One region of the Paenibacillus marinisediminis genome, then DNA from elsewhere that is predicted to be linked to it. Evidence: predicted binding sites of a transcription regulator. Region 1 holds the regulator's gene; each other region holds the start of a gene.
What was found. Region 1 encodes Rex, which represses fermentation and respiration genes when NADH is low (regulators of the CRP and FNR family bind a similar motif). Its sites were predicted from a motif close to TTGTGAAATATTTCACAA; they were not measured.
Positions count from the first base shown of each region.

Region 2: the regulator Rex is predicted to act here: its motif matches at 5,489-5,506, upstream of adhE (bifunctional acetaldehyde-CoA/alcohol dehydrogenase).
Region 3: the regulator Rex is predicted to act here: its motif matches at 4,323-4,340, upstream of ACXX53_RS14510 (cytochrome ubiquinol oxidase subunit I).
Region 4: the regulator Rex is predicted to act here: its motif matches at 2,923-2,940, upstream of ACXX53_RS18670 (FAD:protein FMN transferase).

Region 1 covers NZ_JBTGUH010000002.1:20,394-27,905, reverse strand. Annotated here, with positions in the region: gene ACXX53_RS06010 (amidohydrolase) at 1-1,186, opposite strand, end outside; gene ACXX53_RS06005 (redox-sensing transcriptional repressor Rex) at 1,179-1,832, opposite strand; gene dinG (ATP-dependent DNA helicase DinG) at 1,880-4,750, opposite strand; gene ACXX53_RS05995 (tetratricopeptide repeat protein) at 4,860-5,555, opposite strand; gene panD (aspartate 1-decarboxylase) at 5,682-6,065, opposite strand; gene panC (pantoate--beta-alanine ligase) at 6,069-6,953, opposite strand; gene panB (3-methyl-2-oxobutanoate hydroxymethyltransferase) at 6,957-7,512, opposite strand, start outside.
Region 2 covers NZ_JBTGUH010000007.1:148,657-156,168, reverse strand. Annotated here, with positions in the region: gene pflB (formate C-acetyltransferase) at 159-2,426, opposite strand; gene adhE (bifunctional acetaldehyde-CoA/alcohol dehydrogenase) at 2,773-5,394, opposite strand; gene ACXX53_RS16415 (Crp/Fnr family transcriptional regulator) at 5,991-6,701, shown strand; gene ACXX53_RS16410 (hypothetical protein) at 6,961-7,512, opposite strand, start outside.
Region 3 covers NZ_JBTGUH010000006.1:41,588-49,099, forward strand. Annotated here, with positions in the region: gene cydD (thiol reductant ABC exporter subunit CydD) at 1-1,625, opposite strand, end outside; gene cydB (cytochrome d ubiquinol oxidase subunit II) at 1,625-2,644, opposite strand; gene ACXX53_RS14510 (cytochrome ubiquinol oxidase subunit I) at 2,637-4,049, opposite strand; gene ACXX53_RS14515 (MGDG synthase family glycosyltransferase) at 4,795-6,003, shown strand; gene ACXX53_RS14520 (Glu/Leu/Phe/Val family dehydrogenase) at 6,326-7,512, shown strand, end outside.
Region 4 covers NZ_JBTGUH010000010.1:7,439-14,950, forward strand. Annotated here, with positions in the region: gene thrS (threonine--tRNA ligase) at 1-1,117, opposite strand, end outside; gene ACXX53_RS18670 (FAD:protein FMN transferase) at 1,774-2,850, opposite strand; gene ACXX53_RS18675 (ferritin-like domain-containing protein) at 3,216-3,686, shown strand; gene ACXX53_RS18680 (LacI family DNA-binding transcriptional regulator) at 4,149-5,165, shown strand; gene ACXX53_RS18685 (glycoside hydrolase family 31 protein) at 5,262-7,512, opposite strand, start outside.

The sequences.
Region 1 (7,512 bases):
CCTTGCCAGAAGCAGAGTATACCATGTGGGATACCAGATCCGTATGCGGCAGCAGATGCGGTTGATCAATATCGACAGCGATGAAATCCGCCTTCATTCCAGGCGCAAGCAGACCTACGTCCTGAAGCTGGATCGTCTTGGCGCCATTGATCGTCGCAATTCGCATTGCTTCTGCAGCAGGTACCGCAGTAGGATCACCTGATATTCCCTTATGAATAAACGCAGCCAAACGCATCTCTTGGAACATATCTAGATTGTTATTGCTAGCTGCTCCATCTGTTCCAAGGGATACGTTCACGCCTGCTCGGAGAAGGTCTGTAACTCGTGCTATGCCGCTTGCCAGCTTCAGGTTGCTAGCTGGGTTGTGAGATACGCCGACCTTATGTTTAGCCAATATTTCGATTTCTTCGTCTGTAAGATGAACGCCATGCGCAATATACGACGGTCTGCTGAAGAATCCCAGCTTCTCAAGATGCGCAACAGGGCGCAATCCGTATTCCTGCACATTCTGTTCAACTTCTGCTCTAGTCTCGGACATATGCGTATGTAGCATCATATCAAGATCATGAGCTGCTTGTACGAACTTCTCGATGAAAGCAGGAGGACAAGTATACGGCGCGTGTGGAGCCAGCATCGTCGTAATTCGACCTTCCGCTCGTCCGTTCCAATCTTTTGCGAAACGCACAGCCTCTTCTAGCTTCATCCGCTGTTCTTCTTCACTGCATAGACCGATGGCGCCGCGCATGAGTCCTGCGCGAATACCTGCTTGTTCCGCAACCTTGCCGACCTCATCCATATGGTCGTACATATCTACAAACGTAGTTGTGCCGCTCTTCAGCATTTCCAGTACAGCAAGAGCGGAGCCCCAATACACATCTTCGTCTGTAAATTTAGCCTCCATTGGCCACATTTTTTGCTGGAGCCATTGCTGGAGCACCATATCATCGCCATAGCCGCGCAATAACGTCATCGCAGCATGACCATGCGTGTTGACTAAACCCGGCATGAAGAACAGACCGCTGCCATCAAATAACTCCGCATCTTCCTTATAATTCTCCGGCAGAGTTTCACCGAGATAGACAATCTTTCCGTCCTCGACAACCATGTATCCATGTATGGTGCTCGATTCTGCGTCCGGATGGATCTGTGCAAAGCGCCCGTTATGGACGATGAATCGTTTAGGCATTCTCAATCGTTTCCTTTCCTTCTTCATCTTGCAAGTAATAGGCCAAGCTGAACAGATCCGTCGTGAAATCTGCAGTATGCACGCGAATATGCGGCGGTACCTTCAGAATAACAGGTGCAAAGTTCAAGATTGCTTCCACACCCGCCTCGACAAACTGATCCGCAACATGCTGGGCTTCCAGCGCAGGTACCGTAATAATACCTATTCGAATTCCCTTACTCTTAACTGTATCGATCAACTGATCCATTGGCTGCACGATCAGGTTGTTCAATGCTGTTCCCACTTTATCCGGATGCGCATCGAATACAGCAACAATCTTCATATTATCTTGCAAGTACGTGGTATAGTTGCATAGGGCTTGACCAAGTTTACCAGCACCGACTAATCCGACTTGAATCTTGAGATCAAGCTTAAGGATATGTCTAATCTGCTCGATCAGATAAGACACATCATAACCGATGCCTTTACGGCCAAAATCTCCAAAATAAGCGAGGTCTTTGCGAATTTGGGCAGGATTCAGATCAAGCTTCTGACCTAAATCTTGAGATGATATTGTTAGAACCTCACGCTGCTTCAATTCCATGAGGTGACGTAAATAGAGCGGCAAACGTCTAACAACGGCTTCTGAAATCTTCATCGCTTTCATATCCTCTGATCCCCCTTTTACCTATCTGATTGTCATATTATTTTTAATTAATCTTGTAAAGCTCTTTCCTGCTCTTCCCTGAACCAATCACGGATCCGCGGCACTAGGTGCTCGGTAGTCATATGCTCCATCTTAGGACCAGGTAAAGAATATAAGAAATGCTTGCCATAGCTCGTCTCAATTACACGAGTATCATAAATAATTACGATACCGCGATCCTTAGAGGTTCGAACTAATCGTCCAAAACCTTGCTTAAAGCGAATAACGGCTTGCGGAATCGACAGCTTCCGGAACGGATTCTGGTTCTGACGCTTCAATCGTTCTGACTTCGCCTCAACAAGCGGATGATTAGGCGGCTGAAACGGAAGTCTGACAATCGCTAGACAAGTCAACGCCTCACCAGGAATGTCCACACCTTCCCAGAAGCTGCTAGTTCCTAACAGCACGGATGCAGGATGCTCCTGAAAACGGCGAGTCAGCTTGCTTCGATTGCCGCTGTCCATGCCTTGCCCTAACACTTGTACGCCGTGCGGCTGAAGCATTTCCTTCAGTGGTTCATATACTTCCTTCAACATGCGGTACGAAGTAAACAGCACCAGCATTCTACCCTTTGTCACAATGGCAACATCTGCAAGTGAATGAAGCAATTTGTCGGTAAAGATCGGATCTACAGAGCCCTTAACTGTTGGAAAGTCTCGCGGAATGACAACTAGCGCTTGCTCGCGGTAGTTGAACGGAGACGGAAGAATAACAGTATGTAATCTTCCCGTGCTGGAAGCCTCCTTCAAACCGATCTGTTCCTCTAAATATTGAAATGACTTGTCAACAGATAACGTTGCCGAAGTCAGAATGACACTTTTCTTCGGTTCGAAGAAGTATCGATTTAGCGCTTCGCTGACATCAACTGGCACTGCGTACAGATGCATCGACTTATGCTTATACTGAGCATTGCCTTCCATCCAATACACAGAATCTGGATCTGTCGCCTTCATAAAGAGGCGAAAATCCTCGCGAATGATTGAGATCTCCTTGAATATCCCTGTTACATCCGTTATGACGGGCTGCAGCTCTTCATCATCCGCATCTTTCCATTCCAACACAAGCTTTTCGCCCGTACGGACAATTTCCCCCAGACGCACATATACGTCTTCTTCAAGCTCAGCGATCCCCTGCCAATCCCGCGGTCGAGCGCCAGACTGCAGTCGGAGCACGGATTGTCCTGCTTCAGCTTGTCCCAGCTCTGGAGGCGGCATCAATTGATACAGGACATCATGAAGACGATCCCAGACGTCTCTTACGTCAACGAGCTGTGTGAGCAGCTTCTCAATGCCGTCTGCCCAGATCATTGCTTTCTCACTTCCTGAGAGGCGAAGACGTGTCTGCAGCAGCAGCAATAAGCCGTTCTTACTATCTTTCACCAAACGTGTCAGCGGGTGAATCAATGAAAAATATTGCAGATGTATGCCTAAATGCTTGCTCGCTGTTTCTTCAAAATGATGACCTTCATCAATAACCAAATGCTCATATCCAGGCAGCAAACGATGCTCAGCTATGACATCCGTAAACAATAAGGAGTGGTTGGTGATGATGATATCAGATTGATTGGCATCATTCTTCGCGCGATGGTAGAAGCAGCGCTTAAACCATGGACACGCCCGATTAAGACAAGAATCGCTGTCGCTCGCCACAGTATCCCAAAATTCTGGGCCTTTATGCGTCAGATACAGCTCCTCATCGTCACCGTGCTCAGTCTGGCTTAACCATACCATCATCTGTGCAGCGGTTAATACATCATCGCGTCCATGCAGAAAATCTCTATAGTTTATTTTATGTTCAAATTTTCTCAAACACAAATAGTGACTACGACCTTTTAAGACCGTTGCCTTAAATGAAACAGGCACAATGTGCTCTAGAAGCGGTAAATCTCGCTGTCTCAGCTGTTCTTGCAAATTTATGGTATGTGTGCTGACAATTACCTTCTTATCATTCTTAACCGCATAATAGATAGAAGGAATCAGGTAACCTAAAGATTTTCCCGTACCTGTACCCGCTTCAATGAGAAGATGTCGGTCATCTTCCATACAATTCATCACTTCACGGAACATCTGCTCCTGAGCTTCGCGCGGTTCATAGTGCTCAAGCTTCTCCTTCAATGCACGGTGAATGTCACCCATAAAAGATGTGAACGAGACACCTTGCAGCGGTGACTCGCTAAGCCCTTCCCGAGGAGGCTGATTATCTGTCCATTCGTCCACATTAAATACCAATTGTCGATATGAAAGTGCTCGAGCATCTTCAGCCATTCGCGTTACGTCGCGCTCTCGTTCCTCAAGCAATACCTGTAGCATCCAACCAAGGTCACGTTCCTCTTCCCCAAGCAGTTCGACGATACGCTGGAGCGTAAGCAAGGGTAAATCATTAATGGCTTCTAGGCACTTTACAAAAATATCTGCAGTTGCGCGAGCATCACTGTCTGCTTGATGCGGTCTGTCATGCACAATATGGAATGTCTGCGCAACAGATCCGAGCTGATACGAAGTCAGAGAAGGGAATAAAATTCGCAGCATCTCGATAGTATCTAGAATCCTTCCAGTAAACGGCAGGTATCCAGTCTGCTCCAAAGCGTTTCGTAAAAATTGATAATCAAATGCCACATGATGACCCACCAGCACAACATCGTTGAGCAAGGGCACCATTCCCGTCATCGCTTCATCCAGATCAGGAGCATCCTTCACCATACTGTCATCGATTCCAGTCAATTGAGCAATAAATTCGGGGATCTTAATCGTTGGCCGAACGAGCGTATGATACTCCTGCTCGATCTGCAGCTTATCATCAAGGATAACCAGGCCGATCTGTATGATCTCGTCTCCCGGTTGATTGCCTGTCGTTTCAAAGTCTAATACGGCAAATCTCATTGTCACAATTCCTCTCACCAATTCTGTTATTAGAATAACAGATGTTCGCCTTTTTGAAAATGAGCAGAGGGAAACACCCGAAAGAATGTTCCCCTCTGCTCACTGTATGTTAAACGATGGATACAACCCTTTTCTCTCCAAACTGCAGGCTGCCGCATTTGTTCGTACATACCTTTAGGTTGGCTATCGGCTCTGGAATGCTTGGATCAGTGAAGTGCGCCTTATGAAAATAATGCTGAGCTTTCTCGGTATTGCTGTGAAGCATCTGTATACAGCCAAGTGCGTTATAGGCAATGGCCTTCAACTTCGGATCATCGGTCAATGGAATAATAAAATGTAAATGACGACACGCTTCTTGATTGCGACCGAGATGTAGATACGACAGACCTAATAATATGCGAATTAAACATTTGTCTGGCTGACGGACTACGGCATTCTCTAGATAGTTAACTGCTTGCTTGTACATTCGCAGGGTAAAGTATCCTTGGCCTCTCTGAAATGGATCACTGTAATCCGGAATTTGGAATTCAGCAGCTTCAACCATTTCCTTCTCTGCATTATCCATCAGATTTTTAAGACTGCTGGCGGCAGCAGCATTCAGCTTCGTTCCAGAATTAGCAGCTGTTCTGATTATGGCAAGCTTTTCTTCAAACCGCAGCCATTCCTCCACAATATGATCACTCATCGTACGAAGAAGGGCCAATTGTCGGTCTAATTCTTGCTTTGCTGTTCCTTGAACAGAAGGATATTGTTGTATGATGTCATCAAGCAATTCATTCATCGTCGCGAACATGTGCTGCAACACGGTTCATCCCACCTTCGCATGTGATGTTCTTCGTTGTTATGCGGCTCACGTTCATTGTGTGTTATCACGATTCATTTCATGCGGATAACCAGTCATTCAACAATACTGCAATTCATTGCTTCTTGATCAGCGAATCGTCGCGTGCACTTCCAGATTGGCAAGCTCAACAGCTTTATTCTGATCATCTACAAATACGACCTTAGGTTCATACTGTTTCGCTTCTTCGTTCGTCATGCCTGCATAAGAGATAATAATGACATTGTCACCAGGCTGAACGAGACGAGCAGCCGCTCCGTTCAGGCAGATCACGCCGGAATCACGAGCGCCTTTGATAACATAAGTCTCTAAGCGAGCGCCATTATTATTATTCACAATCTGAACCTTCTCATTCGGCCAGATATCAGCCAGCTCCATCAATCGCTCATCGATTGTGATGCTGCCCACATAATTTAAGTTTGCTTCCGTTACAGTTGCGCGATGGATCTTGGATTTCATCATTTCTCGGATCATCGGTCATTCCCCTTTCGTATCAAGCAGCAGCTTATTGTCAATTAATCGTGTATTCCCATATCGGACAGCGAGAGCGATCAGCCATTGCTCTGTGCGCTCTTGTACAAGCGTATCCATCGATACAGGCTCAAGCGAAGGAAAGCTGATGATTTCGGTATATTCGATATTCGCTAACGGCGCGGTACGGATCCAGGCCATAATTCGATCTCTAAGCATTCCTACAGTCAGTTCTGAATCAGATGCGATCCAATTTTCGACCATGGAGAGCGATTCTGACAGCTTCAAGGCTTGTGCGCGCTCCTGTTCTGACAAATACACGTTTCTTGAGCTGAGAGCCAGACCGTCTGCTTCACGAACGATAGGACAAGGCACAATCTCAAGATCCATATTCAAGTCCTGTACCATCTGTGTAATAACAGCCACCTGTTGAGCGTCCTTCATACCAAAATAGGCTCGATCTGGCTTTACCATGTGGAACAGTTTGGATACAACTGTCGTTACCCCGTCAAAATGTCCAGGACGCGATGCGCCGCATAAGGAGCCAGTCAGCTCGGAAACAACTACCTTCGTTTTCGTCGGCTGCGGATACATGACTTCGACTGTAGGCAGGAATACAATATCGACTCCGCATTCTTCAGCTAAAGCTAGGTCACGTTGTTCATCACGCGGGTATCGATCTAGATCCTCATTAGGACCGAATTGGATCGGATTGAGAAATATGCTCAGCACCGCAACATCATTCTCTGCAACTGCTCGCTTCAGCAAGCTGGCATGTCCTTGATGCAAGTACCCCATAGTCGGAACAAAGCCGACTGTAGAAGATGTATGTTCACGCCGCGCTGCTGTCAGCGCGGCCTTTAATTGTTCAATCGTTGTAGCGACTTTCAAAGATTACTCCACCTTTCCATGTCCGTACAGATTCTCAACAACATCCTCCGTTGCTTGGAACGTGTGGGTCGCAGCAGGGAATGTTCGTTGCTTCACATCTTGAACATAAGCGCCGATGCTTTCCTTAATGACGGAGCCGATGTCGGCATATGTTTTGACAAAGCGCTTATCGCGGTAATCTGGCGAATAACGCAATATATCATGATATACAAGCACCTGTCCGTCACAGCTTGCACCTGCTCCAATACCAATCGTTGGTATCGACAAGCGCTCGCTAATATAGGCGGCAACTTGATCCGTAACCAATTCCAACACAACGCCGAACGCCCCAGCTCTTTCTAATGCCAGTGCATCCTGCAGCAAGCGTTCCGCATCCTCCGCCGTCTTCCCTTGCACGCGGTAACCGCCAATTTGATGGACAGATTGCGGCGTCAAGCCGATATGACCGAGTACAGGTACGCCTGCTTTCACACAAGCATCGACCATCAGCGTAATCTCTACTCCGCCTTCCATCTTAACTGCATTGGCATGCCCCTCTTGCATGATGCGGCGCACGTCT
Region 2 (7,512 bases), on a different contig from region 1:
CTATACCGCTTATTATACAAGAATAGAACAGAAAGAGCGCTATGAGCCAAACAAACGACCTGGCGGAACGTTTATTCGGATCGACAGCGCCCTTTCTAATTAGAATGCTCCGTACCATCTACCTGCATGTATGCGCGGCAGACTCATCAGCATTTTTATTACATCGAACCGTGGAATGTACGATGGATAACATCCATTTGCTGTTCACGAGTCAGCTTGATGAAGTTAACCGCATAACCGGATACACGGATCGTCAATTGCGGGTAGTTCTCTGGGTGATCCATAGCGTCAAGGAGCTGCTCACGATCAAACACGTTAACGTTCAGATGATGAGCGCCTTGGCCAAAGTATCCATCCATCATCGATACCAGGTTGGATTGGCGGCTATCCAGTTCTTTACCAAGTGCTTTAGGCACGATAGAGAACGTGTTGGAGATACCGTCCAAGCTGTAATCGTATGGAAGCTTAGCTACAGAGCTAAGGGATGCAAGAGCACCTTTCTTATCGCGTCCATGCATTGGGTTCGCACCTGGTGCAAACGGCTCGCCAGCTTTACGACCATCAGGAGTAGTACCTGTCTTCTTACCGTATACAACGTTCGAAGTGATAGTCAGAATCGATTGAGTTGGCAATGCATTGCGGTAAGCTTTATGCTTGCGAATCATCGTCATGAACTTCTCAACGAGTTCAACAGCGATGCTGTCAACACGATCGTCGTTGTTACCGTAGCAAGGGAACTCGCCTTCAACTTCGAAGTCAACTGCGATACCTTGTTCGTTACGGATCGGTTTAACTTTAGCGTATTTGATTGCGGACAAGGAGTCAGCTACTACGGACAGACCTGCGATACCGCATGCCATTGTGCGCAGAATTTCTTTATCATGCAGAGCCATTTCAATGCGCTCATAAGAGTATTTATCATGCATGTAGTGAATGACGTTCAATGTGTTCATGTACAATTGAGCAAGCCATTCCATCATGTTTGTGAAGCTTTCCATTACTTCTTTGTAGTCCAGAACTTCAGACGTAATTGGACGATACTTAGGACCAACTTGAGCGCCGGATTTCTCGTCTACACCGCCGTTGATTGCATACAGCAAGCATTTTGCCAAGTTCGCACGAGCGCCGAAGAATTGCATTTGCTTACCGATGCGCATTGCGGATACGCAGCAAGCGATACCGTAGTCGTCACCGTAGATCGGACGCATCAGATCGTCGTTCTCGTATTGAACTGCAGAAGTTTCGATGGATACCTTCGCACAGAACTTCTTGAATGCTTCTGGCAGTTGCTCTGACCACAATACAGTCAAGTTAGGCTCTGGAGCTGGTCCAAGGTTGTACAGTGTGTGCAAGAAACGGAAGCTGTTCTTCGTTACGCGAGTCTTGCCGTTCAATTGCATACCACCGATGGATTCTGTTACCCAAGTTGGGTCACCAGAGAACAATTGGTTGTATTCAGGTGTACGCAAGAACTTAACGATACGAAGCTTCATAACGAAGTGGTCAGCCAATTCTTGAGCTTGCTCTTCAGTCAATGTACCTTCTTTCAAGTCGCGCTCAACGTAGATATCCAAGAAGGACGATACGCGGCCAAGGGACATTGCTGCACCGTTTTGCTCTTTAACTGCTGCAAGGTATCCGAAGTATACGAATTGGAATGCTTCTTTCGCATTTGTTGCTGGCTTGGAAATATCGAAGCCGTGCATTTCAGCCATTTTCTTCAGTTCTTGCAATGAACGAATTTGCTCATTGATTTCTTCGCGGTCACGAATGACATCTTCAAGCAATTCTGCAACTTCAAGATCTTTCAGAACTTGCTTCTTCTCGTTAATCAGGTAATCGACACCGTACAATGCGGTACGACGATAGTCACCGATGATACGGCCGCGGCCATAAGCATCTGGCAAGCCTGTGATGATACCCGCTTTGCGAGCAGCGCGCATATCAGATGTATAAGCATCGAATACGCCTTGGTTATGCGTTTTGCGAATATGTGTGAATGTATCTATGATTTCTTCCGGAACTTCGAAGCCATATGCCTTACAAGCGTCGATCATCATGCGGATACCGCCAAATGGTTGCAAAGAACGACGGAAAGGAGCATCAGTTTGAACACCGACGATTTTCTCTTTGCTTTGATCCAAGTAACCAGGTTTGTGGGAAATGATCGTGGATGGTGTATTTACATCAACATCCCAAACGCCGCCGCGCTCACGCTCTTCTTTGGAAAGCTGGCTAACGATTGCCCATAGGTCTTTTGTATCTTGAGTTGCGCCTGCCAAGAACTTGTCGTCCCCGTAGTACGGGTTAATGTTGTGATCGATAAAATCAGCGACATTAACATGTCTTTGCCATTTGCCTGCTTTAAAACCGCGCCATGGGTTTTTAACTTCTGTTTCTGTAGTGTTCTTTTCTAATACCGACATCGAAATCCCTCCGTTAAGTAGGTTTTCTATCTATAGTTTAAATCTAACCTCTATTCACAAGGAACGCAACTGCATCAATTAGCTTCGTTCTTCCATGTCTGCCGCAGCATTTCCTTGCTATGACACTATTGTACTCTTAACAATCGCTATACAATGTGATGAAAATCACAATGAAACAGCTCAAGCATGCTTTACATCACACGAAATGTCTCAATTTTGTGAAATTAATCTCAAACCTAGAAAAGTGGAATATTTTCCATCACCCATTATGTTAAAAAAGGGCAGCAGACATGATGTCTGCTGCCAATCGCTATATCAAAGAGGTGGATGAATCCATTAGCAATTCTTACTCAAAGCGACCGTAGAAAGCATCACGGTATACTTCTGCAAGCTCTGTTACAAGCGGCATCTTCGGATTAGCCGTTGTACATTGGTCTTCGAATGCGCGGTCAGCCAAGCTGTCAACGCCTGCTTCGAATTCCTTCGCGTCGAAGCCGATCTCTTGGAATGTTTGCGGCAAGCCAAGCTGACGGTTCAAGTCACGTACCGCTTCGATCAAGCTCTTCACGCCTTCTTCAGTCGTGCGGCATGGTAATCCAAGGATGCGTGCAATTTCCGCATAGCGCTTATCTGCTACGAAATGATCGTATTTAGGGAAGGAAGCAAACTTCGTTGGCTTCTTCGCGTTATAACGGATTACGTGCGGCAGCAGGATCGCATTCGTACGTCCATGAGGCGTACCGTATTGAGCGCCCCATTTGTGCGCCAAGCTATGGTTAATGCCAAGGAACGCGTTCGCAAATGCCATACCAGCGAGCGTCGAAGCGTTGTGCATCTTCTCACGAGCGACTGGATCTGCTTCGTTAGCTGATTTAACCAGGTTTTCATAAACCAATTGGATCGCCTTGATCGCAAGCGCATCGGAATAATCGCTAGCCATAACAGATACGTATGCTTCAATCGCATGAGTCAACACGTCCATACCTGTATCTGCAACTGCTACGCGCGGCAAGCTGTATACGAACTCTGGATCAATGATCGCCACATCTGGAGTCAATTGATAATCAGCCAGCGGATACTTAGTATGACCATTTTCCTTATCTGTAATTACGGCGAACGATGTTACCTCAGAACCTGTACCCGAAGTTGTTGGAATCGCAACAAATTTCGCTTTTTGACCAAGTACAGGATATTTATAAGTCCGTTTGCGAATATCCATGAACTTCTGCTTCAAGTTATTGAAGTCTGTATCTGGGTATTCGTAGAACAGCCACATTGCTTTTGCAGCATCCATTGGAGAACCGCCGCCCAGTGCAATGATGCAGTCTGGTTTGAATCGGTTCATCATATCAGTACCGCGATTCACTGTGCTAGTGGACGGATCTGGCTCAACATCGTAGAAGATCTCGATTTGAACTGGATTGCGGCGTTTCAGCAAGTAATGCTCCAATTTTTGAACGTAGCCGAGCTTCATCATCATAGGGTCAGTAACGATCATGACGCGATTGATGTCAGGCATTTTTTCCAAGTATTGTGTAGCGCCTTTTTCAAAATAAATTTTGTTAGGAACTTTGAACCATTGCATATTCACAGTACGCTTCGCCACCCGTTTCACGTTAATGAGATTGACAGATGTTACGTTGTTGGATGTGGAGTTGCGTCCATAAGATCCACATCCAAGTGTCAGAGATGGAATATTCGTATTGTAAATGTCGCCGATCGCACCATGAGTGGATGGAGAGTTAACCAGGATCCGTCCTGTTTGCAATCGATCACCGAATTTTTTAATAATTTCATCATTGCGGGAGTGGATAACCGAAGAGTGACCCATACCGCCGAATTGTACGATTTCAACTGCGAGCTCAATACCAGCGTCCGCATTTTTAGCTTTGTAGCAGGCAAGGATCGGGCTCAATTTCTCAGCAGACAATGGGTAGTTTGGCCCTACTCCATCAATCTCAGCAACTAGGATCTTCGTATCTGCTGGAACCTTCAAGCCTGCAAGCTCAGCAATCTTCACTGCAGGTTGACCAACGATTGTTGGGTTTACTGCGCAAGTGCCCGATTTCATGGCAAGACCTTGCAGTTTAGCTGTTTCTTCTTTATTGGTAAAGTAGCAGCCGTTTTGCTGCATCAATTTTTTCACTTCGTTGTAGATCGGCTCTTCAATAATGACAGATTGCTCAGAAGCACAGATCATACCATTGTCAAATGTTTTGGAAAGGATCAAGTCTGTTACAGCTTGGTCGATCTTCGCGCTCTTCTCAATGAAGCATGGAACGTTACCTGGGCCTACGCCGAGAGCTGGTTTACCACAGCTGTATGCTGCCTTAACCATTCCAGCACCGCCTGTTGCCAGGATCAAAGCAACGTCAGGGTGATTCATCAATTCATTGGTCGCTTCCATGGATGGAATCTCGATCCATTGGATACAATGTTCTGGAGCGCCGTACTTGATTGCTGCTTCACGCAGAATGCGTGCTGCTTCCGAGCTGCTGAACTGTGCTGATGGATGGAAGCCAAAGATAATCGGATTGCGTGTCTTGATGGAAATAAGCGATTTGAACATAGTTGTAGAAGTTGGGTTCGTAACTGGTGTAATACCCATTACGATACCTACCGGCTCAGCGATCTGGATGCAGTTATCAAAGTCATTTTCATCGATTACGCCAACCGTTTTGCTATATTTAATGTTGTGATAAATATACTCGGTAGCAAAGATGTTCTTCGTGATCTTATCTTCGTAAACACCGCGCTTCGTTTCTTCAACTGCTGCTTTAGCCAGATACATGTGCTTATCAAGTCCAGCAAGCGCCATTTGTTGTACAATCGTGTCGATCTGCTCTTGATTCATATTCATGAATTCTTCTTGAGCTTTCTTTGCGTTGTCAATGAGCTGTTGAATGTGTGCAGCAACTTGATTCTCTTTGTTTTCTACAGTTGGTTTCACTTCGGTCTTCGCCATCATTCTCCGCCTCCATATAAATTACTTTAACTTCAACACCAATTGTACTTCTTCTTTAAAAACATCCATCTATATGTGTGTGTTAAAGTTATTTGTTTTGTGATTGTTTTCACAATGTAATCATATACGATTGCAACATTGAGGTATGTGATATTTTTCACGTAATTTCATGAATAACATCATTTTTTTAAAATATTCAAAATGCATGCGCTTTCATGCCGAAATTGGTATAATAAGAATGAAGAAGCATCATCCATTCATCTCATTATGCCACTACCCATAAGATGTATTCTATTGTAAAAAGAACAAGGTGTAATTCATCAATCAGGGGTACAAACTTATTTTAACAATCATTACGGGGTTTTACCTAATTATACCTTTTCATGAAAATTTGTCAAAAGTGATTAATATCACCGCACTTTTTTGGAACTATAATTAAATAAAATCGCTAAAGAAATTGACAATTACGTTGTTAACGCTCAATATAGAGGTAAAGAACAAAAAAAGTGAAACATGTCACAAGGTTTGTATGCGTTAGTTAACACTCGCGAATATGAGAACCAACCTTGAACATATAGGAGGGAAACCGAGTGGATCATATGAAGGAGCAATTCCACGAGCACTGTAACATTTCATGCTTCTCGGAACAGAATCAGGATCATCTAATATCTTTAGCTAAAGATCGGACATACCCTGAAGGCTCTCACCTGTTTTGGGAAGGTGACACTGCCGATAAATTGTTTTTGCTCAAGAGTGGGCGTGTTAAGATCACCAAGTCAACAGATGAAGGGAAAGAATTGATTCTCTACATGTATCAAGCTGGCGACCTCGTTGGTCAAGTCGATCCATTCCACAGCACGAAGCATAGCTTCACAGCGGAAGTTATTGAGGAAGGCGAAGTTGGCGTTATCGAACAACGTGATATTGAAGCTTTGATCTGTCAGCATTGTGACTTCTCCATTGACTTTATGAAATGGATGGGAATTCACCATCGACTAACTCAAACTAAATTCCGTGATCTGATGATGTACGGTAAACCAGGCGCATTATGCTCCACTCTTATTCGTTTGTCCAACACTTATGGCCAAAACCTAGATGATGGCGGCATTCTGATTAATAAGAAAATTACGCATACTGATCTATCCAACATGATCGGTGCAACACGCGAAAGCGTGAACCGGATGCTTAGCGATTTACGCAAGCGCGGTGTGATCGAATATGACAACGGCATGATAGTCATTCGTGAGCTTGAGCAGCTGCAGGAAATATGCCACTGTGAGTTGTGTCCGAAGGAAATCTGCCGGATCTAGTCTGGAAGAAATCGTGCAATTATATATGAATAGGCTGTAAGCGCTGTGTAGGAATCGCTCCTCAAATTCAGCGCTTTTCTATTTATTATGATATACTCACCTCTCCCATTCCACCTTCCTTTTCAACCCTTCATTTTTCATAATGGCAGACGGAGAAAGTACATCCTTTGAGCATTTCTAATCACTATATATTGAAGAAGAGGCTTGCCCATAGGTAGAATCATCTACTTATAGGCAAGCCTCCGAACTATCTTATATGTCAGTTTTTCGATACCTTAATGGTGATATTGTCATCAGGTTCCACTCTAATGGCGCTCATTTCCGTTATCTGAAATGGTTGATCATTCATCATCAATTCCACAGCGTAGTTATCCTTCAACGAGAAACCGTTGATCTTAATAATATCCTTGCTGTCCTCAGACAATGTAATGTTTCCGAACTCTTTCAAGACATCGACCAATTTCACTTCTTGTTCTAACGGCATAGCATACGTTGAAGTGATATCCGGCAGCGCTGTACCTCCATCAATCGTTAACGTGACACTCGGAATGATGGCACTGCTCGTATCTACTTCAAGCTCTTTAACATAAACCGTAAGCTGATCATTCTCTTTAATCGGTTGTGCAAGCTTTTCTTTTTGACGGATATTATAATCGTTCAGCATTAGCCCCCAGGTCATCTTCGGATCAAGAGAGATATCTCCTACTGAAGCTATTCCAGAAGAGTCGTTCTTAAGCTTAACAATACCTGTATGTGCCAATGCTTGACTTACCGTCATGCCTTGTTTCCATTCTATCGTTATTCGTTCTGT
Region 3 (7,512 bases), on a different contig from region 1:
AGCACGATAATCATGTCCATGTCAGGCATCCAATGCAATCGGTGCGTAGCCAGAAACACTAATTTATGTTCGAACAAGGAGAGCATCGTCTCCTTCAGCTCATATTCGGTTTCAATGTCCAAATGCGCAGTAGGCTCATCAAGCAGCATAATCGGCCGCTCCCCTAGAAAGGCGCGCGCCAAGGCTATGCGCTGCTCTTGACCTCCGCTCAGCGTGCGGCCTCCATTGCCCACAACCGTGTGCAATCCTTCTGGCAATCGCTCTACAGTAGATTTCAAGCCTGCCGCTTCTACTGCACGTGCTACATCATCTGAGCTCGCATTCGGTTGATAGAAGCGTACATTATCCTCCAACGTCGTGCTAAATAGATAAGGGTGCTGCGGAATGTACGTCACCAGTTCACGCCATGCTTCATCTGCAAGCGTCCCCAGCTTCGCATCATCAACCGTAATACAGCCTGAAGTTGGACGGAGGAATCCGCCCAGCACATCAATCAGTGTGGACTTGCCAGCACCGCTCGCGCCGATGATGCCGATCTTCTTCAATCCCTGCACGCGGAAAGTCACGTCCGTCAGTGATGCTGGACCGTCCTCTTCATGCTTTAACCCTATTTCGCGTACCTCAAGAACACTATCATTCGTCCAATTCATACCCGCAGGCAGCTCAGCTGTGACCTCAACCTCGGACGCTTTACGGATCAGGTCCTGTATAGATTGACCTGCTTCTTTGCCATTGAGCGTTGCGTGATAATCTGCGCCTACCATGCGAACAGGCAGGAAGTATTCCGGCGCAAGAATGAGCACCATGAGGGCTGTCGGAAGCAGCATTGTACCCTCAATTAACCGCAAGCCAAGGCTTACCGCCACGAATGCCACAGACAGCATCGTGAAGAAATCAAGCGCGAACGAGGATAGAAATGCAAACCGCAAGGTCTTCATCGTTGCAGAACGATACTTGTCGCTCACCCATTCGATCGTATCGCTATGAGAACGGCTTAGACCCAGCACCTTCAGTGTATCCAGACCTCGCAGCGAATCGACAAAGTGGTTGGACAAGATGCGATAAGACTTTAACTGCTTATCTACCTGCTTCTTCGCAGCCAGACCTATCAGAATCATAAATATGATCAGAATAGGTATCGTAATTGCTAAGATGAGCGCTGAGATCTTATCCTGCGTGAATATATAGATCCATATGATGATGGGGGTGAATGCCATCCCCATCATCCGCGGCAATATTAACTCTAAGTAGGTACGGAATTGAGCCACGCCATCCAGCACCATCGTTACGACATTACCCGTCCCCTCCTGCTTCGCAACCCGAGGCCCGAAACGGAACAGCTTATCCATCAGCTCCTTGCGGAGATCTCGCCCCGTCCGTTCTGCGAATCGATAGGCAATCTTCTGCATAAGGAGCGCCGTCACTTGACGGACGATAAACGCAAGCAGGAACAGGGCAATGTTATTCGCCTGTTCCTGCAGCGTATCGCCGGCAAAGAGGGCGGACACCGCGTCCGCCAGCCCTTTAGCCAGCATTATGATGGACACACTATGAATCAGGGTAAGCAACGCGAGAACCGCTATAACGGGCTTGATCCCCTTATATCCAAGTAGTGATTTATCCATTAATAAGTCAAATGCTCCTTCTCGTTAACACGTTTATGGAAGACAAAGTAGCTCCAGATCTGATAGCCCAATACAAATGGCAGCAGCGTCAACGCTACGATTGTCATAATCTTCAGCGAGTAATCGCCAGAAGACGAATTGTATACAGTCATGTTATATGCGCTGTCCAAAGAGCTAACCAATACGTTCGGGAACATGCCCACGAACACTGCAGATACCGCGATTGCAATCACAGCACCTGTCATACCAAACGCCCAGCCATCGCGCTTCTTGGACATGAAGTAGCCTGCTAATATAAAGGCTATCACACCAAGGACTGCCATCGCAATCAGAACCGCGCCGCGGCTGTCAAAGAAGTCTGTATTGAAGTAAGTCATAAGCCCGAATCCGAGCAGCAATACCGCAAGTGGAACCAACAACAGCTTCGCAAGCTTGCGAGCGCGTTCCTGCAGGTCACCTGTAGTGCGCAAGGACGCAAACATCAGACCGTGTACAAGACAGAGCAACGTAACAGCGACACCGCCAAGCACAGTGTATACATTTACAATGTCACCGAAGAATGCAGCATGCATCTCCATATTCTGATCGATAGGCAAGCCTTGCACAAAGGTCGCGAACACGACACCAAACAGGAACGGCGGCAATAAGCTGCCGATGAAGATGACGATATCCCACGTCTTCTTCCATGCTGCAGTGCTGCCTTGATGACGGAATTCGAACGCTACGCCGCGTCCGATAAGCGCAAGCAGCAGCACGACGAGCGGAATATAGAAACCGCTGAACATCGTTGCATACCAATGTGGAAATGCAGCGAACATCGCGCCGCCCGCTGTCAGAAGCCATACTTCATTGGCATCCCAGAACGGGCCGATGGAGTTGATTAATACGCGTTTCTCTCCATCATTTTTCGCTAAAAATAATGTCGACATACCTACACCGAAGTCAAATCCTTCTAAGAAGAAGAATCCGACAAACAACACACCGACAAGGACAAACCACAGTTCACTCAACTCAAACATGGAGATGCTTACCTCCCTTACTGAACGGATCGTTCGTCGTTACTTCTGCAGCGTGATCATGATCCAGCGCATCCGGACCCTTCTTAATCACTTTAACGAACAGATAGATCATGACGACTAATAGAATCGAATAGATCGTTGTAAATGCGATCAGGGAGAATAACACCTCACCTGAAGTAACGCTAGGAGAGACACTGTCTGCTGTCGTCATTAAGCCGAATACTGTCCATGGCTGACGACCAATCTCTGTCATAATCCAACCTGCTGTATTCGCTATGATTGGCAAGGAAATTCCAAATACCATCATTTTCCAATACCAAGGCTTAATTTGATCAATCTTCTTGCGAGCCATCATATATACACCGTACATAGCCAGCAAGATCATAAGCGAACCTGCTACAACCATGATGCGGAAGCTCCAGAATGTTGTCTTAACCGGAGGAATATAGTCTCCTGGACCATACAACTGTTCATATTGCGCTTGCAGTTCCTGCATCCCGATAACTTCACCGGAGAATTTACTATAAGAAAGGAAGCTCAGTGCATATGGAATCTGCAACTCCATGCTGTTTTCCTGTTTTTCGGTGTCAATCTTAGCAAATACCGTCCATGGCGCAGGGTCATCACTCGTCGTCCACAAGGCCTCTGCCGCAGCCATCTTCATTGGCTGTGTATGAACCAGATACTGTGCTTGCTGGTGACCATAAAGCGCAACACCAATTGAAGAGATCAAAGCTACTACGATAGCGATATTAAATGACTTTTTGAAGAAGGCAACGTCCTTCTTCTGCATCAAGCGCAGCGCACTAACACCTGCGATCAAGAATGCGCCTGTTGCAAATGCGCCCAATACGGTATGCGGAAACTCTACAAGTGCCTGACCGTTGGTAATGAGTGCCCAGAAGTCGTTCATTTGTGCGCGGCCATCAACAATTTCATATCCGACTGGATGCTGCATGAAAGAGTTCGCTGCCAGAATCCAGAATGCTGACATCGTCGTTCCAATCGCTACTAACCAGATACACGCCAAATGCACTTTCTTCGAAAGACGATCCCAACCGAATATCCATAAGCCGATAAATGTGGATTCCATAAAGAAAGCAGCCAATGCCTCAATTGCAAGCGGCGCCCCGAACACGTCTCCTACGAAGCGAGAATAGTCCGACCAGTTCATACCGAACTGGAATTCTTGAATAATACCTGTTACTACACCTACTGCAAAGTTAATAAGGAACAGCTTACCCCAGAACTTTGCCATCTTTCTGTACTGCTCTTCACCTTTGACGACATACATCGTCTGCATAATGGCGATGAGCAGCGCCAATCCGATCGACAACGGGACGAAGAAGAAGTGAAAAATCGTCGTTGCTGCGAATTGAATACGGGACAGCTCAACTACATCCATCCGTAATCCCCCACCTTTCTCATACTAGTACCATTTTCCATGTTTACATGCTATGTCAAGCTAAGTGGCCGCTTCCGCCTGCTTCAGTGACCATCGAAACCTGCGGTCGGCGGTATTAGCCTGTATAACGGAAGATCAAGAGTGTTGCTCGTGACCCATCATCATTCTGTCAAAAAAGTCACTCCATCGTTGTGACAATTGTCACATAGTACCCCGCTCTCTTTGAGCAATTTGAGAACTTTTTCTCAAACTTCACAAGTTTGTTGAAAATGTAGGTGAATTGTATCACAATTGTACTTGCGTTTAACTTGCGACGCCTTTTAACTTTTGTAATAGTGTCTGATGTCAAGCGTATTCTGTAAAATGGGTTCTATTATACCATTTTTCCATAAATAGGTTTACATTTCATCATTCCTCTATATAATAGATACAGATAAGCATGGCTTTCAAGATGTGGTTACAAAGTGTATCAACCGACTAGCTACCCTCAATGCTTTCAATAGCCTTGACGACACCTGTAAATATTGGCGCATCTCTTCCTATATACCCGTTGAAATTATTCCCTTCCATCTATACCTGCTCTCCATCTATGTAACAACTTCACCGGAAAGTACTCGACGAAAGTCTAGTTCGAATACCAATCCAGGGTCGGTTTTGCCACAGTCATCCATTTCATAAAATGAGAGTATAAGCCATGCAGACTTGACGATTAAACAAAAGACACAACACAAGGAGAGAGTGGAGTATGTTCGGGTGGACGACGCAAACAGACAAGACTCACAGAACCAAAGTACTGGTACTGACCGGTTCACTCGGGCATGGTCATGTACAAGCTGCTAGTGCAATCGAGGAATTAATGCGCAAACGTTACGGCAATCATATAGAGGTTCAAATTGTAAATTATCTGGAACAGATGGCACCTCACCTTCACATGGTAGGCTCCTACTGTTTCGTACAGTGGCTCAAGCATTTCCCTGGGATGTACGGCACACTCTTCGAATGGATGCGGAAAGATCGCAAGCTGGCGCAATTCATCAAGAACGTGCGCCTGACAAGCTTGCGCCCGCTGGCTAAGCTCATTCGCGAGACAGATCCAACTATCGTTGTAAGCACATTTCCAGCCGCAAGCGCTGCGATCTCTAAACTGAAAGAGCGCCGCATCATTAATTGTCCGACAGCGACAGTCATTACCGATCATACGGATCACAGCTTCTGGCTGCATCCATATACAGATATGTACTTGGTCGGATCCGAGCATGCTAGGCAGATGCTTGAGAATCAGGGAATACGCAGCAGCAAGATCGTGGTTACCGGAATTCCGGTGCGGCCTGCCTTCTATAATACTTATAACAAAGAGGAACTTCGTGTTCAGCACGGTCTTCACACAGAGAAGTTGACTGTCCTTCTCATGGGAGGCGGCTGCGGCTTGCTGGATCCAGCTATATTACACGCTTTGGAATCCGCAGCTTGGGCTAAAGACCTGCAGGTCGTCGTCGTGTGCGGCCATAACGACAAGCTCCAGCGTGAGCTCCAGCATTGGAGCGAGAAGGTGTCGCTCAACGTGCATATTAAAGGATACATCGATAATATACATGAGTATATGGCGATGGCTGATGTTATGATTACGAAATCAGGCGGTGTTACGACTGCGGAAGCAATTGCCCAGCACTTGCCGCTCATCATTTATAAACCGTTGCCTGGTCAAGAGCAGGATAACATCACCTATCTGCTGAAGACTGGACTTGCCAGCGTAGCAGAAGATGTTCCATCCTTGCTTAAATGCTTGTCCCGCTTCACAGCACAACCTGAGCTGTTGAAAGAGATGCGTCAAGCTGTACAACAAGAGCAATCAGGCACCGAGCAAGATCCAATCGATGTCATCATGCAGTTGAAATGCTTGCCAGCACCTGCTATGCGAACAGCTCCATCTTGGTTCCGACGCACGGTAGGCTAACTAGCCATATCAAGTTCCGGTCTCGTTGAGTTACGCACTCGATGAGAACCGGACTTTTTGTATTTTTTTCAGTATTTACACGTTTACCCATAATTTCTATGCATGAATAAATCCTCATACCAATGTATACGCTTGCATAATGATATTTACCATTATTTACGACTAATATCCTAGTGTTTCAGGCACCCCATGGATTTTTTTTATCAGTGTATTTTGTGATTTTTATACATAAAATACACAAAAGTCATTTTAAAATGTCGATCATCTCTTTATAATAATTAGCAAGCGTTTTGTACCAATTTAGAAGGATAGGTGAGTGGATATGATACAACATAAAACAATTACAGATGATTCGTTGAACCCTTATTTAAATGCACAACGTCAGGTGGACGCTGCAGCGGCAAAGCTACAACTGCCTCAGCATGTGACAGAGATACTAAAGAAACCTAAGCGTGTACTGTCTGTCAGCTTCCCTGTGCGTATGGACGATGGTTCAGTTCGCGTATTCGAAGGCTTCCGCTCCCAACATAACAATGCAATCGGTCCTACTAAAGGCGGTATTCGTTTCCATCCAGGCGTTACTCTCGACGAAGTTAAAGCATTATCCATGTGGATGACCTTCAAGTGCGGAGTTGTTGGCCTCCCTTACGGCGGCGGCAAAGGCGGCGTTATTTGCGACCCTAGAGAATTTAGCAAAGCAGAGCTAGAACGCGTTAGTCGGGCATTCATGGAAGCTATAGCAGATATTGTAGGTCCGGAGAAGGATATCCCCGCTCCAGACGTTTATACCACTCCGCAAATCATGGGCTGGATGATGGACACTTACAGCCGTTTGAAAGGACATTATTCACCAGGCGTTATCACCGGCAAGCCGCTTATTATCGGCGGATCGCTCGGACGCAACGCTGCTACAGCACAAGGCTGCGTTTATGCTATTGAATGTGCAATGGCTGATAAAGGCCTCCCAATCGAAGGTGCAACGGTTGCGATCCAAGGCTTCGGCAACGCAGGCCGCATCGCTGCTCGCCTCTTGAATGACATGGGAGCTAAGATCGTAGCAGTCAGCGATTCCCGCGGCGGAATCTACGATCCGAACGGCTTGGATGTTAGCCGCGCTGAGCAGCTGAAAGATCACTCCGAGCTTACAGACTACGGCCCTCAATATATCATTAGCAACAGCGAGCTGTTAGAGCTTCCTGTTGATATCTTGATTCCAGCAGCACTTGAGAATGTCATCACGAAAGAGAACGCTGGAAATATCAAAGCTAACATCATCGCAGAGGCTGCTAACGGTCCAACTACACCTGAAGCTGACGTTATCTTGATCAATAACGGCATCACCGTTATTCCTGATATCTTAGCTAATGCGGGCGGCGTTACAGTATCTTACTTCGAGTGGGTACAGAACTTGCACAACTACTACTGGTCTGAAGAAGAAGTGCTTGAGAAGCTAAGAGCTAACATGATTAGATCTTGTGAAGCTGTTCGTGATATGGCTGCGGCATATGA
Region 4 (7,512 bases), on a different contig from region 1:
TAAGAGCACCTGAATATTCATGGCGATGCACTTGGCCGAATTCCGAGAGACGGATAGGCAATTCCCGATAGGAATGTAGGCTGTTCTTGTAGATGAGCATATGCCCTGGGCAGTTCATCGGCTTCAGCGCGAACTTCGTGTCGTCCACGTCAGTAAAGTACATATTATCCTTGTAATGATCCCAGTGTCCGGACTGCTCCCACAGCCGATTATTCATCATCAGCGGAGTGCGAACCTCTTCATAATCCCGCTGCCTCTGTATTTCACGCGAGAAGTTCTCAAGCTCTGTGCGAATCGTCATCCCCTTCGGCAAGTAGAAAGGCATCCCAGGTGCTTCTTCCGAGAACATAAACAGACCTAGCTCTCGGCCAAGCTTGCGGTGGTCACGCTTCTTCGCCTCCTCAAGAACGTGCAGATACTCTTCCAGCTGAGCTTTTTTTGGAAATGAAGTCCCGTATATTCGCTGCAGCATCTTATTATTGGAATCCCCGCGCCAGTACGCACCCGCTACATTTAACAGCTTGAATGCCTTGATTCGTCCAGTAGCCGGGAGGTGCGGACCTCTGCAGAGGTCCAAGAATTCACCCTGTTCGTATAGGGATAGGACTTCATCCTCCGGCAGGTCGCGGATCAACTCCAGCTTGAGCGGCTCTTCCAGCTTCTCGAATAGTTGTATAGCTTCTGCTCGGCTTACGACTCGACGAACGATCGGAATATTCTCTTGGATGATCTTTTCCATCTCACGTTCGATCGCGACAAGATCTTCCGTAGACAACGGATTAGCGATGTCGATGTCATAATAGAATCCATCTTCGATTACTGGACCTATTCCAAGCTTAACAGCCTGAGCTCCATATATTCGCTTGATCGCTTGAGCCATCAGGTGCGCAGTACTGTGTCTATAGATATCTAGGCCCTCTTTACTGTCGAGTGTAACTATTTCAAGGAGGCAATCATGCTCAAGCGATTGATTAAGATCGACGAGCTTGCCATCCAGTTTACCAGCTACAGCCAGCTTCTTCAGTCCGGTACTAATAGATTCCCCCACTTGCATAATGGTCGTTCCTTGTTCTACCCTCCTAATTGTTCTGTCTGGCAAAGTTACATTGATCTCCATGATTGTGCCTCCATTTCTCCATTACTGGTTATCGTTGAACGCAAAAAAACGCATCTCTTCCCCCAAGGGACGAGTGCGTTCAGCTCGTGGTTCCACCCTAATTCGACCTCCAGCATGTCATTCGATGGCATTCGCCAAAGTATGCAGCAGCAAGGTCCTTATTAGTATCCGTTAACGGGGATAAGTCGGTGCCGCTTACAGCCGTGATCTATTCCGATCAACGGGTTCAACGCCACGGCTGCAAAGGGGTAATTCCACAACCGATATCTGGAGAAGCTTTCAGCCTGAACTTCTCTCTCTGGACAGCTCGCGTAGGGAATCATGTCTTTGGTCATTGCCTTGTATGTGATTATTGGATCAATAATACATATTACTCTTGTTAAAGTCAAGGTTAAGAAGGAATAGCTTCGAAAACATCGGAAGTAAAACTTATAATTAACCGAGACGTTTCCACCAACATTCGTGTCTATAATTATACGTTGATGTTATGCTGGAAAACGAGTGTCCAATGTGTTAGTCCCAACTTCTGAATGCATTCTTTAACAAGTTGATTCATATATAATGCTCCTTTCGTGTTGTCTTCCCAAATAGGCTAGACACTCTAGAAGATAGAATCACACCAGACATACAGAATCATAAGACTCTCCATTATGGAATCAGTTTGTATCAACCACTGTGTATTGGGGATTTGTTAAGTTAATCTTCCCTTTCAATCCCGGTGTCATATAAATCTTGTTATCTTCCATAATGAACATCGCTTCAAGACCAGGCTTCTGATTGATATAAGCGAGCCCTTCTTCAAGTCCCATTACAACGACCGCTGTTGAGAGTACATCGGCATCGGTAGCGGTTCCGCCGATGATCGTCACACTCTTGATCCCGTTCTGTGTAGGATAGCCTGTCTTAGGATCAATAATATGATGATAGCGGACGCCATTTTCCATGAAGAACCGTTCATATATACCGGAGGAGTCAATCGTCTCGTCCTTAAGCTGAACGACGGCTAATTGTTTTCCCCGTTCCCGGTCTGGATCTTGGAGACCAATGCGCCACGATTCTCCATTAGGTTTGCTACCAATCGCAATGATACTGCTGCCACCGAGGTCGATAATCGCACTCTTCACCTTCTCTTGACGTAAATAATCAGACACCATATCTGCCGCATACCCTTTACCGATTCCGCCAAGATCGAGAGACATACCTTCTTTGACGAGCTTGATCGTTAAGTTCTTATCATCCATCTCAATATCATGATAGTTCACAAGTGACTTGGCCTGTTGAATGAGACTATCAGCAGGAGGATGCTCTCCTCCATTGCCAATTTTCCATAAATTCACGAGTGACCCGATACTGGGATCAAAAGCTCCCTTGGTATCGATCGCATAGTCTAGAGATACTTTGACGAGATCGTACGTACCTTGTGAAACCTTTACCGCTTCTTTTCCTGCCGCAGCATTCACTTGGTAAATTTCACTCTGTTTATTGCTCATATTAATTTGTTCATCGATTTGATCCAGCATCTTCTCAATTTGTTTGAGATGCTTCTTCGATTCTTGATCCCCGTATAACTTCAGATTAATAATCGTATCGAACTTAAAGAGGGTTTTGGTCACCTGCTCATTCGACATTTCTTTCTTGCTGGAATTGCTGCTCCATTGAAAGTATCCGATTCCAGCCGCTGCGAACAAAAGGATTGCTGCCGCTGCTATTATAATCTTTGCTCTGTTCGCCATATTAAAGATCGCTCCTTACGAAATGTTGCCATGAAAACCATCAAAATTATCGTCGATGAGGCATTTGAATGTATGTGGTATTTATCACATTACAAGTCTTGCGATAATTCCAGCTCCAGAAACCAGTTATAGCTTCTTCCTGCTTCCATTTTAGCAACTTTCCCTTGAATCAGCAGATCTTAAAATCATCTCCCAAAAATTGACCTTCAAAACATCATTCGCTGGGGTGAATCCCCTATCGGGGACATGTGTCAGCAGTAATCGTAAGGCCGGCTGCACCTTTAAATACAAAATGAATAGGCTAATGTGAAATGCCTAGAAATTGAGGTCTTCCGTGACATTCGATCCTTGAGGGGGTATTAACATTGTATCGGGCACATTCGAATTTTTATCGAGCTAATTTTCAGCCGGTATGGGCAACAACTTATGCTCAAGCATTGGAAGGTATCTATCATGCTGTTCAGGGCGAGAAGCATGATGAATTGTTTTACGATGATCTAATCAATATGGCGCCGACGAAGGAACAGAAAGACATCATCGCATCGATCCGCAATGACGAACGAGGACATAATCGAATGTTCCGAGAGATGTACACCGAACTTACCGGCCGCCATATTCCAGCGAGCACCGATGTATCCTATACGAAACCCGCTTCTTATAATGAGGGACTGGTTACGGCGCTGTTCGGCGAACTCTCAGCTGTTGAGAATTACCGAAAAATATGGTCCGGTCTGCCTGCTGGCATTTACAAAGACACGGTACTCGGAATTATCATGGACGAACAGAAGCACGCATCAAAATACAATTACTTGTTCACACTGAATCATTCAACTTGATCTCCAACTACCAACTATTGATTAGACGTTCTATGTTGTATTTCATACAACAATATGAACGGTTAAGGTGTAGCTCAGCAGAATTGTTGTATAGAGTACAACAATATCTAGAAAAACACGTGAGACAAGGCTCATCATGACTAAATTGTTGTATGAAGTACAACAATTTATCGTTTCCTGAGGAATGTTGGTGAAAATGTTGTACTTTATACAACATTTCTATCCAACTCCTCGCCACCTCACTCTACTACCCCTTAATATCTGAGTTCGCTGGCAGAATAGCCTCCGCAACCTTCATCAATCAAGGCATAAACCTTAGAACCTCATTTGCTCGGCGGGTTAACGCATCAATTGTGGAAATTCCGAGATCGGCGATCATACCGCTCTATAGGTGTAACGTTTGCGCAATACTAGGATATAACTTATACTCGGAATATATTAAGCTAAGCGAGGATAATCCAAATGGCAGTAACTATTGTAGATGTAGCGCAAAAAGCAGGTGTATCGCCTTCTACGGTATCGCGCGTCATATCGAATGATGTACGCATCAGCCAGAAGACGGTCCGCAAAGTCCGCAAAGTAATGGAAGAACTCGGCTACCACCCTAATATGCTGGCAAAGAGTCTTGTCACCAAGACAACTAACAACATCGGCATCGTCCTGCCACGACCCGCAGATGAGTTATTCCTGAACCAATTTTTCTCTGAGATTATACGAGGTATTGTTACAAGAGCAGCTGCAAGCAGCTATGATGTGCTCATGACAACGGCAACGAATCAGATTGAAGAAAAACAGGCCATAGAACGTCTTGTTCAAGGCCGATACGTAGACGGCATTATCCTGCTGTCATCACGCCGTGATGACCAGATCATTTCATTTCTGCGGGATAAGAAGTTTCCGTTCGTACTTGTTGGACGAAGCGAACACTATGCTGACATCATTTCGATAGACAACGATAACGTTGCAGCCGCCTATGATATGACACGCAATCTCATCCAACGGGGGCACCGCAAGATCGCATTTGTGAGCGGTCCGTTTAACCTGACTCTGTCCAAGGATCGCCTGGATGGATACAGCAAAGCATTGCTTGAAGCAGGCATTCCAGTCCGCAAGGAGCTTATGTATGAAAGTGAATTCACGCAAGAATCTTCTATACATATAGCGGAATGCATAGCTAAGCTGGAAGATCGGCCAACCGCTATCATCACAATCGATGACCTTGTCGCCTTAAGTGTGATCCGCACCTTAAAGAACAACGGTTTGCGCGTTCCAGAGGACTGCAGTGTGGTCGGCTTCAATAATACGCTATTCTCTGAAATGGGCTCGCCTCCGATCTCAAGTGTCGATATCGGTATCTATAAAATGGGCAGTTCAGCCTCACAGGCGCTCATTCAGTCCATAAAGGGAGACGGCTTCGACCAAGCGCGTATTATTGTTCCGCATAAGCTCGTATGGCGGGAGTCTGTGAGCTCGATATAGTAAACTAGTAAACTATGTATTCACATGTAAACAGCGATGGACATCATCGGTATGAACCGATATATCCATCGCTGTTTTATTATTTCCTATTTATGATTACAGCGTAATGTTCAACTCATGACCGCCAGCGTTCTCTGGCAGCTTCACAAGCAATTCACCGCGTTCCGCATCATAAGCCCAGCCTGTCGCCAGACCAGCAAGCTGATCCATCTCCACCTTCTCGCCCATACCCGCAATCGCGGAAGGCGCAGAGGACAAGCCGATCAAACGGATACGCAAGCTGTCGCGCTTCGGCTCATATCCGCGTGCTGTATAAGCTGCCTTCACGTTCAACGACTGCACAGACTCTGTCACTTGGATGAGCATCTTGTTCCATTGCCCGTCTTCATAGGCAAAGGTCAGACCATCATCCTCGTACCATTCCAGCTCGGAAGTCCCGCTTCCGCCCTGCAGATAGATTGATGCCGTCACGTACTCGTCGGCAACCGTTTCCTCCGCATGCTGGCGAACCGGTCCTTCAAGCAGCACTGCGCCTGCGCGCACATAGATCGGAAGCTTCGAGAGCGGCGCATGTACATGGATGTGCTGCTTGCCTGCATAGCGCTCGCCGCTCCAGTAGTCGATCCACTCGCCTTCCGGCAGGTAGACCGAACGCCATTCCGTATTCGGACGATAGATAGGTGCGATCATCACGGAATCGCCAACTAAGAACTGGTCGCATAGGTTATACACCTGCGGATCGTTCGGATATTCAAGCACCACCGGACGCATAACCGGAAGCCCTGTCTTAGAAGCTTCATAGAACCAATGATACAGATAAGGCATCCATTGATAACGCAGGGCGATATACTGCTGGCAGATATGCTCGATCTCTTCGCCGAACGACCATGGCTCTTGGCGAAGCATATCAATGGCGCTATGGTTGCGGACGTATGGGAAGAAGACACCCATCTGCGTCCAACGCGCCAACAGCTCGCCGCTTGTGTGATGGGCGAACCCGCCGATATCAGGACCGGCAAATGGTACACCTGACATCCCCAGATTCAGCACCATCGGCATAGCCATCGACATATGCTCCCAGAAGCTGCGGTTATCGCCTGTCCATACAGCCGCATAGCGCTGAATACCGCTGTATCCAGCACGCGTGAGCACGAACGGACGCTTGCCATCGAGCAACGCCTTCAGCCCTTCATAGCTCGCCTGCGACATGCACATCCCGTACAAGTTATGAAGCTCGCCATGTGTCTTGCGGTCGCCTTCATTGCCGTGCATGACATTCACGTCCATCGTCTTCGTTTCATTGAAGATCGCAGGCTCGTTCATATCGTTCCAGATACCGTCAATGCCAAGGTCCGTGTAGAAGCGCTGGTTCTCCTGCCACCAGTCCCGCACACGGGATTCGGTGAAGTCTGGGAACGCACTCTCCCCTGGCCACACTGGCCCCGTATAGATGTCGCCCTCTGCCGTCTTGCAGAAGCAATCGTTATCGACGCCATCCATATAGACCGCGTACAGCGGATCTTTCTTCACGCCTGGATCGACGATCGGCACGATGTGGAACCCAAGCTCACGAAGCTGTTCCATCATCTGCTCCGGATTCGGAAAACGGTTCTCGTCAAATGTAAACACCCGATACCCGTTCATATAATGAATGTCGAGATGGATGACATCGCATGGAATCTCCTTCTCACGGAACGTATGAGCCAGGTCCAATACTTCCTTCTCATCCATATAGCTGTAACGCGATTGATGATAACCTAACGCCCATTTCGGCGGCAGCGGCATGCGTCCCGTCAGATCCCCGTATCGAACAATAACGTCCTTCAAAGTTGGACCTTCGATCCAATACAGATCGAATTCTCCCGTCCACGATTGAAGCATCGCCATATCCGCATAGGTACGCATATCGAATACCGTTTTACCCGGATTATCCAGGAACAAACCGTAGCTTTTGCCTTCATTCAATACCGTCAAGAAAGGAATCGATTGATAGAGAGATTCCATCTCCGGCACATGCGGCGCATACACATCGGAGTTCCACATCGTATATCGCTCACCGCGCTTGTCAAGGAATCCGGTCTTCTCCCCTAGCCCGTAGATATGATCCTCTTGATTCAATTTTACAAATGCCGTATAGTCGCCCACCGCTTCACGATTGCGCTGCAGACCTGCGATCTCCACGCTCGGCTGTGCTTCCGTTCTAATACTTAAAGTACCTGTACGACGGTTAACTTCAACCGTAGAACTGCCTATCGTGATCAACACTTGCTCATCGTTCTCCGTCCAGTGCAATGGCGATGGCTTACGAGCTTCTGAAGCGATGACAGCCTGTGTGGTCTTCCAATTC